Regions from separate parts of the Nonomuraea sp. NPDC049378 genome, predicted to be linked through region 1. Evidence: riboswitches for the same ligand, from Rfam matches in the RefSeq annotation. Region 1 holds a riboswitch; the other holds the start of a gene.
What was found. A riboswitch is a leader RNA that binds a small molecule or an ion and turns the genes downstream of it on or off. The one in region 1 is predicted to bind glycine.

Region 1 (7,561 bases):
CCCTGCTGATGCCGAGCCTGACGGCCAGCTCGCGCTCGGGGGGAAGCTTGTCGCCCGGCGCGACCAGGCCGAGCTTGATGGCCTGGAGCAGGCGTTCCACGGTCTCCTCGAAGGCGTTGCCGGCCCGGACCGGGCGCAGCACCGTCATCAAACGCGCCGACTCGTCCAACGTGTCCTCAGGTCTTGACAAGGGATCCCGCCATACACATCAATGGTCTAAGACTAGCCCAATCAATGGGGACGCGTGTCAGCGCAGATCGGAGCGGCGTAGCGTGAGCGATGGAGCGAGCACCGGATACCTTTCCGTCAGCGAGCTGCGCGACGAGGTGGCGTCCGGGCGGATCGACACCGTGCTCCTCGCGATCGCCGACATGCAGGGCAGGTTGCAGGGCAAGAGGCTGTCCGCACGCTATTTCCTCGACGAGGTGCTGCACCACGGCTCCGAGGGGTGCAACTACCTGCTCGCGGTCGACGTGGACATGAACACCGTGGCCGGCTACGCGATGTCGTCCTGGGAGCGCGGCTACGGCGACTTCGTGATGAAACCCGACCTGACGACGTTGCGCCGGGTGCCGTGGCAGGAGGGCACCGTCCTGCTGATGGCCGACCTGACCTGGGAGGACGGCGGCGACGTGCCGCCCTCCCCCCGCCAGGTCCTGCGCAGGCAGCTCGCCCGGCTCTCCGAGCGGGGGCTGGCCGCGTACGTCGGCACCGAGCTGGAGTTCTGCGTCTACGACGACACCTACGAGCAGGCGTGGCAGCGCGGCTACCGCGACATGTCGCCCGCCAACCTCTACAACGTCGATTACTCGCTGCTGGGCACCGCCCGCATCGAGCCCCTCCTCCGGCGGATCAGGCGCGACATGGAGGGCGCCGGGCTCTACGTCGAGTCCGCGAAGGGCGAGTGCAACCTGGGCCAGCACGAGATCGCCTTCCGCTACGCCGAGGCGCTGAAGACCTGCGACAACCACGCCATCTACAAGAACGGCGCCAAGGAGATCGCCGCCCAGGAGGGCAGGTCGATCACCTTCATGGCCAAGCCGAACGAGCGCGAGGGCAACTCCTGTCACATCCACATCTCGCTCAGGAGCCTCGACGGCGACCCCGTCATGGCCGGGCCGGGGCCCTACGGGCTCTCGCAGCTCGGCGCCCGCTTCATCGCCGGGCAGCAGGCCTGCCTGCGCGAGCTCACCCTCCTGTACGCCCCCAACATCAACTCCTACAAGCGTTACGTGCCGGGCAGCTTCGCCCCCACGGCGATCAAGTGGGGCGTCGACAACCGCACCTGCGCGCTCAGGCTCGTCGGGCACGGGCCGTCGCTGCGGATCGAGAACCGCGTGCCGGGCGGTGACGTCAACCCGTACCTCGCGGTGGCGGGAATGGTGGCGGCCGGGCTGCACGGCATCGACAACGAGCTGCCGCTGGAGGACGCGTTCGAGGGCAACGCCTACGACTCGGGCGCGGAGACCGTTCCGCACACGCTGCGGGACGCGCTCCCCCTGTTCGAGGGGTCGAAGCTGGCCCGCGAGGCGTTCGGCGAGGAGGTCGTCGAGCATTACGCGAACAACGCGCGCGTGGAGCTGGCGGCGTTCGACGCGGCGGTGACGGACTGGGAGATGTTCCGTGGTTTCGAGCGAATGTGACGGGTGACCGATGAAGATCGTCAATCCGGCGACGGAGGACGTCGTCGCCGACGTCGAACTGGCCGACGCGGCCGAGGTCGACCGGGCGGTGGAGCGCGCCGGGAAGGCGTACGCCGCCTGGCGGCAGGTGGCGCCCGGCGATCGGGCACGGCTGCTGAGGAGGTTCGCCGACCTGGTGGGCGAGCACAGCGAGGAGCTGGCGCGGCTGGAGATGGCCAACGCCGGGCACCCGATCGGCAACTCCCGCTGGGAGGCCGGCGCCGTACGCGACGTGCTGCACTTCTACGCCGGGGCGCCCGAGCGCGACCACGGCAGGCAGATCCCGGTGCCCGGCGGCGTGGACGTCACCTTCCAGGAGCCGCTGGGCGTGGTGGGCGTCATCGTGCCGTGGAACTTCCCGATGCTGATCATGTCGTGGGGGGTGGCCCCGGCGCTGGCGGCCGGCAACACGGTGATCGTCAAGCCGGCCGAGTGGACTCCCCTGACCGCGCTGAGGCTGGCGGAGCTGGCCCTGGCCGCGGGCCTGCCCGAGGGGGTGCTCCAGGTGCTGCCCGGGGCGGGGGAGGTCGCGGGCGCCCGGCTGGTGGAGCACCCCGGCGTGGCCAAGATCGTGTTCACCGGCTCGACCGAGGTGGGCAAGGAGATCGCGGCCAAGGCGGCGGCCCAGGTCAAGCGGGTCACGCTGGAGCTAGGCGGCAAGTCCGCAAATATCATCTTCGCGGATGCCGATCTCGACAGAGCGGCACAAGCCGCCCCCTACGCGGTCTTCGACAACGCGGGACAGGACTGCTGCGCCAGGTCCCGGCTGCTCGTCCAGTCAAGCGTGTACGACGCCTTCATGGAGCGCCTCTCCGAGGCCGTGCGCGGCGTCGTCGTCGGCGACCCCCGCGACGAGAGCACCGAGATGGGCCCGCTGATCAGCGCCGAGCACCTCGACCGCGTGCGCGGCTTCGTCCAGGACGGCGCCCCCTACCTCCAGGGGTCGTGCCCCGAGGGCAAGGGCTACTGGTTCCCGCCGACCGTGCTCACCCCGGACGTCACCGACCGTGCGTTCACCGAGGAGATCTTCGGGCCGGTCGTGTCGGTGGCGCCCTTCGAGGACGAGGCGGACGCCGTACGCATCGCCAACGACACCCCGTACGGGCTGAGCGGCTCCATCTGGACCCGCGACGTCGGGCGCGCGCTCCGCGTGTCCAGAGCGGTCGAGGCGGGCGCCCTGTCGGTCAACTCCAACGCGTCGGTCCGCTACTGGACCCCGTTCGGCGGCTTCAAGCAGTCAGGGCTGGGCCGGGAACTCGGCCCCGACGCCCTGGCGGCGTTCACGGAGACCAAGAACGTCTTCATCTCCTGGGAGTGAGGCAGCACGTGAAGAGATTGCAGGATCGGGTGGCTGTGATCACCGGCGCGGGCGGCGGCATCGGGCTGGCCACCGCGCGCAGGTTCGCCGACGAGGGCGCCAAGGTGGTCTGCGCCGACCTCGACGAGGAGGCGGGCGTCAAGGCCGCGAACGAGGTCGGCGGCCTCTTCGTACGCGTCGACGTGGCCGACGAGGACGACGTCGCCCGGATGTTCCGTACGGCGTTCGACATCTACGGCAGCGTGGACATCGCCTTCAACAACGCCGGCATCTCGCCGCCCGACGACGACTCGATCCTGGAGACCGGCATCGACGCGTGGCGCCGCGTCCAGGACGTGAACCTGACCAGCGTCTACCTGTGCTGCAAGCACGCCATCCCGTACATGCGGCGGCAGGGCAGGGGCTCGATCATCAACACCGCGTCGTTCGTGGCCGTCATGGGCTCGGCGACCTCGCAGATCTCCTACACGGCGTCCAAGGGCGGGGTGCTGGCGATGTCGCGCGAGCTGGGCGTGCAGTTCGCGCGCGAGGGCATCCGGGTGAACGCGCTGTGCCCGGGCCCGGTGAACACGCCGCTGCTGCAGGAGTTGTTCGCGAAGGACCCCGAGCGGGCGCAGCGGCGCCTGGTGCACGTCCCGGTCGGGCGCTTCGCCGAGGCGTCGGAGATCGCGGCGGCGGTCGCGTTCCTGGCCAGCGACGACGCGTCGTTCATCACGGGCAGCGAGTTCCTGGTGGACGGCGGCATCTCCGGCGCCTACGTCACGCCGCTCTAGGGGGGTCATCGTGCGACGTCCCGTCATCGGGGTCACGTGTTACGTGGAGCCGGCGACGTTCACGGTCTGGCAGGACATGCCGGTCGCGCTCCTGCCGTACATGTACGTCGAGCAGGTCGTCCGGGCCGGCGGCCAGCCGGTCGTGCTCCCGCCCGCGGGGGACGCCGCGCAGGTGGTGAGCCGCCTGGACGGGCTCGTCCTGGCCGGTGGCGGCGACATCGCTCCGGCGAGGTACGGCGAGACGCCGGCGGAGCGTACCGGCTACATCCGCGAATTCCGCGACCAGGCCGAGTTCGCCGTGCTGGCCGCCGCCCTCGACGCCGGGCTGCCCTTCCTCGGCATCTGCCGGGGCCTCCAGGTGCTCAACGTCGCTCTCGGCGGCAGCCTCCACCAGCACCTGCCCGACGTGGTCGGCCACCCGGGTCACTCCCCCGCGCCCGGACGGTTCGGTCACCTGCCCATCACCCCCGTCCCCGGCACCCGCCTGGCCAAGGCGCTGGGCACGGCGCCCGTGACGGTGCCGCACTATCACCACCAGGCCGTCGACCGGCTCGCCCCCGGCCTCACCGTGACCGCGACCGCCGCCGACGGCACCGTCGAAGGGGTGGAGCTGGACTCGGGGCCGTTCACCGTGGCGGCGCAGTGGCACCCGGAGGCGGCCGAGGACCACGCCCTCTTCGAGGCCCTGGTGGCCGCCTGCTGACCGGCGAACGCGACAAGACCCCCAAATCACTACTAGGCTGGCGGGACACACCAGCAAACCGTGCGGGAGAGCACCCTGACAGCCGGTCAGGGTCCCTGAAGGAGCAAGCCCTCCCCGCGAACCTCTCAAGGCAAAGGACCGCACGGCTGACCGGGAGCATGTCTCCTCGGAAGGTGACCTCTGGAAAGCAGGCCCGCAGGGTCTCGCCGAAGGTGAAAGTCCGGCAAAACTCGGGCGAAGCTCTCAGGCATCGATGACAGAGGGGGAGGATGCTGGCATCCAATCCTGTCCTGAGGTGCGATAAATGTCCCGACCTACTCCGCTACGAGACGTGCACGAAAGCCTCGGCGCGACGCTGACCGACTTCGCGGGCTGGCTCATGCCACTCCGGTACGGGAGCGAGTCCGCGGAGCACAGGGCCGTCCGCGAGGCCGCCGGGCTGTTCGACCTCTCGCACATGGGCGAGATCTTCGTGACCGGGCCGCAGGCCGCCGCCGCCCTGGACTACGCGCTGGTCGGCAACATGTCGGCCGTGACGCCCGGACGAGCCAGGTACACCATGATCGTCAACGAGCGGGGCGGGGTGCTGGACGACCTCATCGTCTACCGGCTCGGGGACGAGGAGTTCATGGTCGTCGCGAACGCCTCGAACTACGAGAAGGTCGCCGACGAGCTGGAGAACCGCTCCAAGGCGTACGACGCCGTGGTCGACGACCGTTCGCAGCAGTACGCCCTGATCGCCGTCCAGGGACCCCGCTCCCAGGAGATCCTCGCCACGCTCACCGACGCCGACCTGGCCGGGCTCAAGTACTACGCGGGCCTGCCCGGGCTCGTCGACGGGCGGCAGGCGCTCATCGCGCGCACCGGCTACACCGGCGAGGACGGGTTCGAGCTGTTCGTGGCCGGCCAGGACGCGGTGCCGCTCTGGAACGCGCTCGTGACCGCGGGCGAGCCGTACGGGCTCAAGCCCGCCGGACTGTCCAGCCGCGACACGCTCAGGCTCGAGGCCGGCATGCCCCTGTACGGCAACGAGCTGAGCGCCGAGCTGACCCCGTTCGACGCGGGGCTGGGCAGGGTGGTGAAATTCGACAAGCCGGGCGACTTCGTCGGCAGGTCGGCGCTCGAGGCGGTCAAGGACGACCCGCCGCGGCGCCGTCTCGTCGGTCTGGTCGCCCGGGGCCGCCGGGTGCCGCGCCACGGCTACCCGGTCACCAAGGACGGCGCCGTCGTCGGCGAGGTCACCAGCGGTGCGCCCTCCCAGACCCTGGGCAAGCCCATCGCGCTGGCCTACGTGGACACCGGCGCCGACTCAGGCCTGGCTGTGGACATCCGGGGCAGCCATGAACCCATGGACCTGGCCGAGCTGCCCTTTTACAGGAGGAACAAGTGAGCAACATCCCTGACGACCTGAGCTACACCAAGGAACACGAGTGGGTTTCCGGGGTCGAGGACGGCCTCACCGTGAGCGTCGGCATCACGGCCTACGCCGCCGACGCCCTTGGTGACGTCGTCTTCGTGCAGCTCCCCGAGGTCGGTTCGGTCACCGAGCCGGGCGACTCCGTCGGCGAGGTCGAGTCGACCAAGTCGGTCAGCGAGATCTACACGCCCGTCGGCGGCGAGATCGTCGAGGTCAACCAGGCCATCGTGGACGATCCGAGCCTGGCCAACAGCGACCCGTACGGCGAGGGCTGGATGTTCCGGGTGCGCATGGAGGGCGACCCGGAGGACCTGCTCTCCGCCGAGGAGTACGCCGCGCTCACCTCGGGCGAGTCCTGACCCTGCCAGGCCTCATCGGCTGACGCCGGGGCCCGCGTCCGGGCCCCGGCACTCATGAAGGGCGCATCATCAATGGCGATCAGCGTCTTCGACCTGTTCAAGATCGGTATCGGGCCGTCGAGCTCCCACACGGGAGGCCCGATGGCAGCGGCCCACAAGTTCGCCCGCGGCCTGCATGAGGACGGCCTGCTGCCGCGCGTGGCCAGGGTGGAGGCCATCCTGTACGGCTCGCTCGGCCTGACCGGGAAGGGCCACGGCAGCGACAAGGCGGTCCTGCTGGGCCTGTCCGGCGAGAAGCCGGAACTGGTCGACGTCGACACCGTCGAAGGGCGTCTGGCCGAGATGCGCGAGTCGGGCAGCGTCCGGCTGTACGGCACGCGCGAGATCCCCTTCGTCGTCGGCCGGGACCTCGTCTTCGAGCGCAAGATCTCGCTGCCCGAGCACCCCAACGGCATGCGCTTCACCGCCTACGACGCGGCGGGCGAGCAGCTCAGGGAGAAGACCTACTTCTCGGTCGGCGGCGGCTTCGTCGTGGACGAGAAGGCCACCGGCGCCGACCGCATCAAGCCGGACGACACCGTCCTGCCCTACCCCTTCACCACCGGGGAAGAGCTGCTCAAACACTGCACGAACACCGGCCTGTCGATGTCCGCGCTCATGCTGGAGAACGAGAAGGCGTTCGGGCGCACCGAGGAGGAGGTCCGCGCGGGCCTGCTGCGCCTCTGGCAGGTCATGTCGGAGTGCGTGCGCCGGGGCATCTCGAAGGAGGGCGTCCTGCCCGGCGGGCTCAAGGTCAAGCGCCGCGCCAACCAGTTGCACCGCCGCCTGCAGTCCGAGCCGGCCGAGAAGGACCCGCTGCAGGCCATGGACTGGGTGACGTTGTTCGCGCTTGCGGTCAACGAGGAGAACGCGGCCGGCGGCCGCGTCGTCACCGCCCCCACCAACGGAGCCGCCGGCATCATCCCGGCGGTCCTGACGTACTACACCCGTTTCGTCCCCCACGCGGACGAGGACGGCGTGATCCGCTTCCTGCTCACGGCCGGCGCGATCGGCGTGCTGTTCAAGGAGAACGCCTCGATCTCGGGCGCCGAGGTGGGCTGCCAGGGCGAGGTCGGCTCCGCCTGCTCCATGGCCTCCGCGGGCCTCACGGAGGTGCTCGGAGGCACCCCGGAGCAGGTCGAGAACGCCGCCGAGATCGGCATCGAGCACAACCTGGGGCTGACCTGCGACCCGATCGGCGGGCTGGTGCAGATCCCGTGCATCGAGCGGAACGCGGTCGCCTCCAACAAGGCCATCACGGCGGCCAGGA
Region 2 (7,561 bases), on a different contig from region 1:
GTCCTCGTACGCCTCCAGCGGGGGGCACGAGCACACCAGGTTGCGGTCGCCGTAGGCCTGGTCGATGCGGCGCACCGGCACCCAGTACTTGCCGTCGCGCAGCGACGGCAGCGGGTAGGCGGCCTCGGTCCGCGTGTACGGGTGGTGCCACTCGTCGGCGCTCACCGACTCCGCGGTGTGCGGCGCGTTGCGCAGGGGGTTGTCGGCCTTGTCGTAGTCGCCGGACGCCACCTTGGCGATCTCGCCCCTGATGGCGATCATCGCGTCGGCGAACCGGTCGAGCTCGCCGAGGTCCTCGCTCTCGGTCGGCTCGATCATGAGGGTCCCGGCGACGGGGAACGACATGGTGGGCGCGTGGAAGCCGTAGTCGATGAGGCGCTTGGCCACGTCGTCCACGGTGACGCCGGTCTCCTTGGTGATCTGGCGCAGGTCGATGATGCACTCGTGGGCCACCAGCCCGCCGCGTCCGGTGTAGAGCACCGGGAAGTGGGGGGCCAGCCGCTTGGCGAGGTAGTTGGCCGACAGGATGGCCTGCTCGGTGGCCGCCGTGAGCCCGTCGGAGCCCATCATCCGGATGTACGCCCACGAGATCGGCAGGATCCCGGCCGACCCGTAGGGCGCCGCGGAGACGGGCCCCACCGGCGAGCCGTCGCGCAGCGGGTGACCGGGCAGGTAGGGCGCCAGGTGGCCGCGGACCGCGACCGGGCCGACGCCGGGGCCGCCGCCGCCGTGCGGGATGCAGAACGTCTTGTGCAGGTTGAGGTGGGACACGTCGGCCCCGAACTCGCCGGGCTTGGCCAGCCCGACCAGCGCGTTGAGGTTGGCACCGTCGACGTAGACCTGGCCGCCGGCCTGGTGGACCTTGGCGCAGATCTCGGTGATGGTCTCTTCGTAGACGCCGTGCGTCGACGGGTAGGTCACCATGATCGCGGCGAGCGCGTCGCGGTGCTTGGCGATCTTGGCGTCGAGGTCGGCCAGGTCGACGTTACCCTCGGAGTCACAGGCCACGACCACGACCCGCATGCCGGCCATGACGGCGCTGGCGGCGTTGGTGCCGTGGGCCGAGGAGGGGATGAGGCAGACGTCCCGCCCGCTGTCACCGCCCGCGTGGTGGTAGGCGCGGATGGCCAGCAGCCCGGCGAACTCGCCCTGGGAGCCGGCGTTGGGCTGGATGGAGACGGCGTCGTAGCCGGTCACCTCGGCCAGCCAGCGTTCCAGCGTGCCGATCAGCGCGAGGTAGCCCTCGGCCTGGGCGGCGGGCGCGTAGGGGTGGACGGCGGCGAACTCCGGCCAGGTGATCGGCTCCATCTCGGTGGTCGCGTTGAGCTTCATCGTGCAGGAGCCCAGCGGGATCATGGACCGGTCGAGCGCGATGTCCTTGTCCTGCAGCCGGCGCAGGTAGCGCAGCATCGCGGTCTCGGAGCGGTGGTCGTGGAAGACCGGGTGGGTCAGGTAGGCGGACTCGCGCAGCAGCGGGGCGGGCAGCGCGTCGGCGGCGCCCTCGACGTCGGTGCGGGGGGTCGTGACCCCGAACGCGGCCTGCACCGTGACCAGCTCGGCGGCTCCGGTCTTCTCGTCGCAGGCGATCGAGACGTGGTCGGCGTCCACCTGCCAGAGGTTGACGCCCCGCTCGGCGGCGGCGGCGACCACGGCGGACGCCCGCCCGGGCACGCGCACGAGCACGGTGTCGAAGAACTCGGCGTGCACGACCTCCACGCCCGCCCGGCGCAGCCCCTCCGCCAGGGCGGCGGCGTGGCGGTGCACCCGGTGGGCGATGCGGCGCAGGCCCTCCGGGCCGTGGTAGACGGCGTACATGCTCGCGATGACGGCGAGCAGGACCTGCGCGGTGCAGATGTTGCTGGTGGCCTTCTCGCGGCGGATGTGCTGCTCGCGGGTCTGCAGGGCCAGGCGGTAGGCGGGGTCGCCGTCGGCGTCGACGGAGACGCCGACCAGGCGGCCGGGCAGCTGCCGCTGCAGGCCCTCGCGTACGGACATGTAGGCGGCGTGCGGCCCGCCGAACCCGAAGGGCACCCCGAACCGCTGCGAGGAGCCCACGGCGATGTCGGCGCCCAGCTCGCCGGGGGCGGCCACGAGCGTCAGTGCCAGCAGGTCGGCGGCGGCCACGACGAGGGCGCCCGCCTCGTGCGCGGCGGCGGCCACGGCGCGGAAGTCACGCAGCCGGCCGGACGCTCCTGGGTACTGGACGAGCACGCCGAAGCACTCGGGCAGCTCGCCGTCGAGGGAGTGCTCCACGAGCGTGATGCCGAGCGGCTCGGCCCTGGTGGCGAGGACGGCCTTGGTCTGGGGCAGCGCGTCGGCGTCGACCACGAACACGGCGCTCTTGGACTTGCCCGCCCTGCGGGCCAGCGTCATGGCCTCGGCCGCGGCGGTCGCCTCGTCGAGGAGCGAGGCTCCGGACACGGGCAGGCCGGTGAGGTCGGAGACGACGGTCTGGAAGTTGAGCAGCGCCTCGAGGCGGCCCTGCGAGATCTCCGGCTGGTAGGGGGTGTAGGCGGTGTACCAGCCCGGGTTCTCCAGCAGGTTGCGGCGGATGACGGCGGGCGTGACCGTGTCGTGGTAGCCCAGCCCGATCATCGAGGTCAGCACCTGGTTACGGTCGGCCAGGGCGCGCAGCTCGGCGATGGCCTCGGCCTCGCCGGCGGGGGCGGGCAGCGTGAGCCGGTCCTTCGCCCTGATGGACTCGGGGACGGCGACCGCCACCAGATCCGCCACGGACTCGAAGCCCACGGCCTCGAGCATGCGCTGCTGTTCGGACTCGGAGGGGCCGATGTGCCGGGACGAGAACGGCGGGGCGGACAGATCGGTCATGGAGATGCCTCCCGAGGCTGTGGAGACCGGCGCCAGGGCGCGGGCGTGTGCCGGATCTCCCCCTCTGTCAGCGCGGGCCCCGGACAAGCGCGGGGCCGCGACCTGAGAGCTTCACCCCGGTGGGGCTTGCACCGTCGGTGAGGCGCGCCTGGCGGGTGCGCCTGCTTTCCAGAGTTGCCTCGCCCGAGCGGTACGGGATGCCTGAGAGATTCCGGGGAGGGTTGCTCCTTCGGCGCCCCGGAGCCCAGGGGGCCCGGAGACTCTCCCGCACGGGGTCGTCGGCCTTTCTGCCCTCAGGTTACTACGCCCGATTCGTACGGCTGCCAGGAGCCGTGCTCACCCCGTGCGGCGGGCGCGGCGGCGCCGGGCGAGTTCGTCAGCGGGATGGTCGGCCGGGACGGTGTCCTCGACCGCCGCGCGTTCCCCCGGCAGCTCCGCGAGGGAGCCCTCGACCTCGCGCCAGACCCGGCCGAGCGCGATGCCGAACACGCCCTGCCCGCCCTGGAGCAGGTCTATCACCTCGTCGGCCGAGGTGCACTCGTAGACGCTGACGCCGTCGCTCATGAGCGTGATCTGCGCGAGGTCGGCGACCCCGCGGTCACGCAGATGTTGCACGGCCGTGCGGATCTGCTGCAACGACACCCCGGTGTCGAGGAGCCGCTTGACGACCTTGAGGACCAGGATGTCGCGGAAGCTGTAGAGACGCTGGGAGCCGGAGCCCTGCGCGGCTCTTATCGTGGGCTCGACGAGGCCCGTGCGCGCCCAGTAGTCGAGCTGCCGATAGGTGATGCCGGCCGCCGAGCATGCCGTCGGCCCGCGGTATCCGATGTCGCCCGGCAGCGCCGCGGGCTGTTCGTCGAAGAGCAGACCCTGCTCCCCGGCACGCTGCCGCGCGCTTTCGCGCCGCACCGGATCTTCCTGGCCGGCCGTCTTTCCCTCGCCGCTGCTGACCGCCACGCGGACCTCCGGCTTTCTCTCATCCCGTGGCCTGATCTGGGGGTACGTGAAGCGCGGCCACGGGTTTCACTTGCACCGTAGGACCGCGACCATGCTCAGTCAACGATCCGGCTCGGCGCGTCGTGAAGCGTAAATGCACTGAAATACCTACCCCGCCCGGCCGAAGTCCTCGGGAGTGATCGTGTCAAGAAACTCCCTGAACTTCTCCACCTCGTCTTCCTGGTCGTCCGGGATGATCACCCCGGCCTCCTGGACGACCTCTTCGCTGGCGAAGATGCGCGCCCCGGTGCGCAGGGCGAGCGCGATCGAGTCGGACGGCCGCGCGCTCACCTCCACGCCGTTGGAGAACACCAGGTCGGCGAAGAAGATGCCGTCACGCAGGGCGACGATGTTGACCGCCCGCAGGCCTACGCCCAGCGCGCTCAGCACGTCACGGAAGAGGTCGTGGGTGAGCGGCCGCGGCGGAGGCTCCTCTGCCTGGGCCAGAGCGATGGCCGTGGCTTCCGTCATGCCAATCCATATAGGAAGGAACCGCTCCCCGTGTGCCTCCTTCAGCAAGACGATCGGCTGATTTGTGGGCATTTCAACCCGAACGCCCACAACCTCCATCTGCAACACGGGCTGCTCCGTATTCCTGACCGGTGACCCGGCACAGCTATTTGGTCGTTGCTTCTGCTGACTGGCTTCTGCATTTCAACGTAACACCCGGCGGGCCTGGAATGTGCCGCCGCCTCCCAGCTCGCCGCGGTCTCAGCGCCCCAGCACGGACCGGACACCCGTGCGCACAAGGGATGCGTGCAGGTCGAGCAGGAGTGCGGAAAGCTCCCTGGCCACCTCGTCGGCCTCGCCGATGGCACCGGGGGCGCGCCGCTTGAGTATCGGTGCGACGGTCTGCTCGACCAGGCCGCACTCGCGCTCGGCCGCCGCCTTGACCGCGCGCAGATGCCGGGCGCGCAGGCCGAAGCGGGCCAGGGCGCCGACGGTGCGGGCCACCGCGAGCGCCTCCTCGTCGTAGCGACGGGCCACCGGGGCGAGCAGGCCGTAGTCCTCCAGCTCGGCGAGGGTCTCCTCGTCGATGCTCGCGGCCTCGATCAGCTCGGCCCGGCTGAGCCTGCTCTCCTGCTTGCCGTTGTCCTGCAGGGCGCGCGGGCGGCCGAAGCCCTCCGCCATCTTGTCCTTGATCACCCGCAGCGGCAGGTAGTGGTCGCGCTGCTCGGTGAGGATGAAGCGCAGCTGCTCCACGTGCAGGTGCGTGAACTTGCGGTAGCCGGACGGGCTGCGCTCGGGCTCGATCAGCCCTTCGCCCTCCAGGAAACGGATCTTGGAGATGGTGACATCGGGGAACTCGCCCTGCAGGAGCGCGAGCACCTCCCCGATGCTCATGTGCGAGCGTGCCGCCTGCGACGTCATGCGCGCTCCTCCCCTTGCCGCATGGTCACGCACGAGACGGCGTCCGCCGGTCGCCCGCTTCGCCCCCTCATGCCCCGGAGCTGCCCCGCATCAGGAAGACAAGGCGGAACTTGCCGATCTGCACCTCGTCGCCGGAGTGCAGGGGAACCTCCTCGATCCGCTCCCTGTTGACGTAGGTGCCGTTGAGGCTGCCCACGTCGCGCACGGAGAACTGGCCGCCGCGGTGGCGGTAGAACTCGACGTGGCGGCGGGAGACGGTGATGTCGTCGAGGAAGATGTCACTCTCCGGATGGCGCCCGGTCGTGGTCAGGTCCTTGTCGAGCCGGAAGCGGCTGCCCTGGTTGGGCCCCCTGGTCACCGTGAGCAGCGCCGCGCCGGGCGGCAGCTGCTCGACCAGCGCCCGCTCGGCCAGGAGCATGTCGCCTGTCTCAGCCTCATACGCCTCGATTCCCGCCACCGAGATCGTCGATGTGGTGTCCCCGGAGACCTCGAGTCTGGTCAGCGGTGACCCACAGCGGGAACAGAAACGGGCATCCTCGGGGTTGGCGTGCCCGCACTGCGTGCAGTAGACGCTCGGCATCGATCGGCTCGGCCTCCTACCGCGAAGACGCGGCGACGGTGCTCTGGAGCGCGCCTCGCTTCGCTTTTTCAAGTTTGCGAATGCCGCAACTTACGCTGATCAGCGGCAAAGGTCAAGACGGGGCGCTGGACTGTGGTCAGGACGCAGACAAAGTTACCGCCGCCCCTGCCCTGCGGTCCATGCCGCCGCGCGTTTCTACATTACGATCTTGCGGGACCGTCCGCGCACAATCGCGGCCCGGCCGTTCTCGCGCCCGCCCGGCCGGGGGTCACGTGGCGGCCTGTTCCACGACGCGGGCCCAGCGTTCGAGCAGCGCCTGCGCGCCGTCCACGTCGGAGGCCTCGGCCCACAGGTCGGTGACGGGCTCGGCCGCGGCCGGCAGCACCAGCACCCAGCTGCCGTCGTCGCGGGCCACCCGCACCCCGTCGGTGGTGTCAATGCGGCGGCCCTCCGGCTCGGCCTCGGCCGCCTCGATGACGGAGCGCATCACGGCTCCCTTGGCCGCCCACGGCGTGGGCACGGTCCGCCTGAGCAGCTTCACCTCGGGGATCCTCGCGTCGATCTGGCTGAGCGACAGGCGGGTGCGGGCGACCAGGCCGAGCAGGCGCAGGAACGCGGCCAGCCCGTCGATCGCGGGGCTGAACTCCGGCACCACGAAGCCGCCGCGCCCGTCGGCCGCGAAGATCATGTCGGGGCCGGCGGCGGCCGAGGTGAGCGCGTCGAGCGCGGTGGACGTCCACTGCACCTGCACGCCGTGGAAGCGGCACACCTGCTCGGCGACCCTGGTCGTGGTGACGGGCAGGGCCACCCGGCCGCTCCTGCGTTCGGCGGCCACGAGGTCGAGCACGACCAGCAGCGCGCGCTCCTCGCTGATGAGCTGGCCCATCTCGTCGACCAGGGCGATGCGCTCGCCGACCGGGTCGAACCTGACGCCGAAGGCCGCCCGCGAGGAGCTGACCAGCTCCGACAGGCGTTGCAGGTCGCGCCGCCGGCCGGCGAGCGTCTCCGTGGGCGAGACGTCGTCGAGGCGGGCGTTGACGGTGAGCACCTCGACGCCGACCCGGCCGAGCAGCGTGGGCAGCACCAGCGAGGAGGTGCCTCCCGCGCAGTCGACGACGACCTTCATGTCCTTGACGCCGGTCACGCCGGCGTGACGCAGCAGTTCGTGGGTGTAGTCCTCGACGGCCCTGGCCGGGTAGGCGAGCTCCGCGATCTCCCCGGGGAAGGCGCGGCGGAACTCCTGGCGGGAGAAGACCCGCTCCAGCTTGCGCTGGGCGGCCGGGGGCAGGTCGGCGCCGCGGTCGTCCATGATGACGATGTCCACGCTCTGCGGGTCGCCCGGCGTGGTGCGCAGCGCGATCCCGCCCGCCGCCGAGCCCCTGGCGGTGTGGAAGCGGGCCACCGGCAGCGGGGCCGCCTCCAGATCGAGCACGTTGATCGCGCCGGCGGTCAGCGCGCCGATGACGGCCCGCTTGAGCGCCCTGGCGGCCAGGGAGCAGTCGCGCGAGGTGACGACGTGCTCGCCCTTCCTGAGGGTGGTGGCGTACGCGCTGGCCAGGCGGACGCACAGTTCGGCGGTGATCTCGACGTTGACCAGGCCGCTGACGCCTCTCGTGCCGAAGAGGTTGCGCTGGCCGCGCGACTCCCAGATGACACTGGTGTTGACGACCGCGCCGGCCTCGATCGTCTTGAACGGGTAGACCCGGACGCCGCTGGAGACGTACGCCTCCGCCTCGATGACGCATTCGTCGCCGATGACGGAGTTCTCCTCGATGCGGGCGCCGG

Region 2: linked by a shared signal. The riboswitch ahead of gcvP (aminomethyl-transferring glycine dehydrogenase) and the one ahead of gcvT (glycine cleavage system aminomethyltransferase GcvT) in region 1 are both predicted to bind glycine.

Annotation. Positions count from the first base shown of each region.
Region 1 covers NZ_JBVJHP010000028.1:48,207-55,767, reverse strand. The annotation lists gene ACZ6SA_RS42475 (FadR/GntR family transcriptional regulator) at 1-148, opposite strand, end outside; gene ACZ6SA_RS42470 (glutamine synthetase family protein) at 273-1,643, shown strand; gene ACZ6SA_RS42465 (aldehyde dehydrogenase family protein) at 1,654-3,000, shown strand; gene ACZ6SA_RS42460 (3-oxoacyl-ACP reductase) at 3,009-3,773, shown strand; gene ACZ6SA_RS42455 (gamma-glutamyl-gamma-aminobutyrate hydrolase family protein) at 3,784-4,476, shown strand; glycine riboswitch at 4,530-4,627, shown strand; glycine riboswitch at 4,647-4,746, shown strand; gene gcvT (glycine cleavage system aminomethyltransferase GcvT) at 4,781-5,866, shown strand; gene gcvH (glycine cleavage system protein GcvH) at 5,863-6,252, shown strand; gene ACZ6SA_RS42440 (L-serine ammonia-lyase) at 6,325-7,561, shown strand, end outside.
Region 2 covers NZ_JBVJHP010000013.1:136,825-144,385, forward strand. The annotation lists gene gcvP (aminomethyl-transferring glycine dehydrogenase) at 1-2,829, opposite strand, end outside; glycine riboswitch at 3,008-3,107, opposite strand; gene ACZ6SA_RS27855 (MerR family transcriptional regulator) at 3,166-3,786, opposite strand; gene ACZ6SA_RS27860 (bifunctional nuclease family protein) at 3,934-4,404, opposite strand; gene ftsR (transcriptional regulator FtsR) at 4,537-5,196, opposite strand; gene ACZ6SA_RS27870 (FHA domain-containing protein) at 5,264-5,776, opposite strand; gene ACZ6SA_RS27875 (mannose-1-phosphate guanyltransferase) at 6,045-7,561, opposite strand, start outside.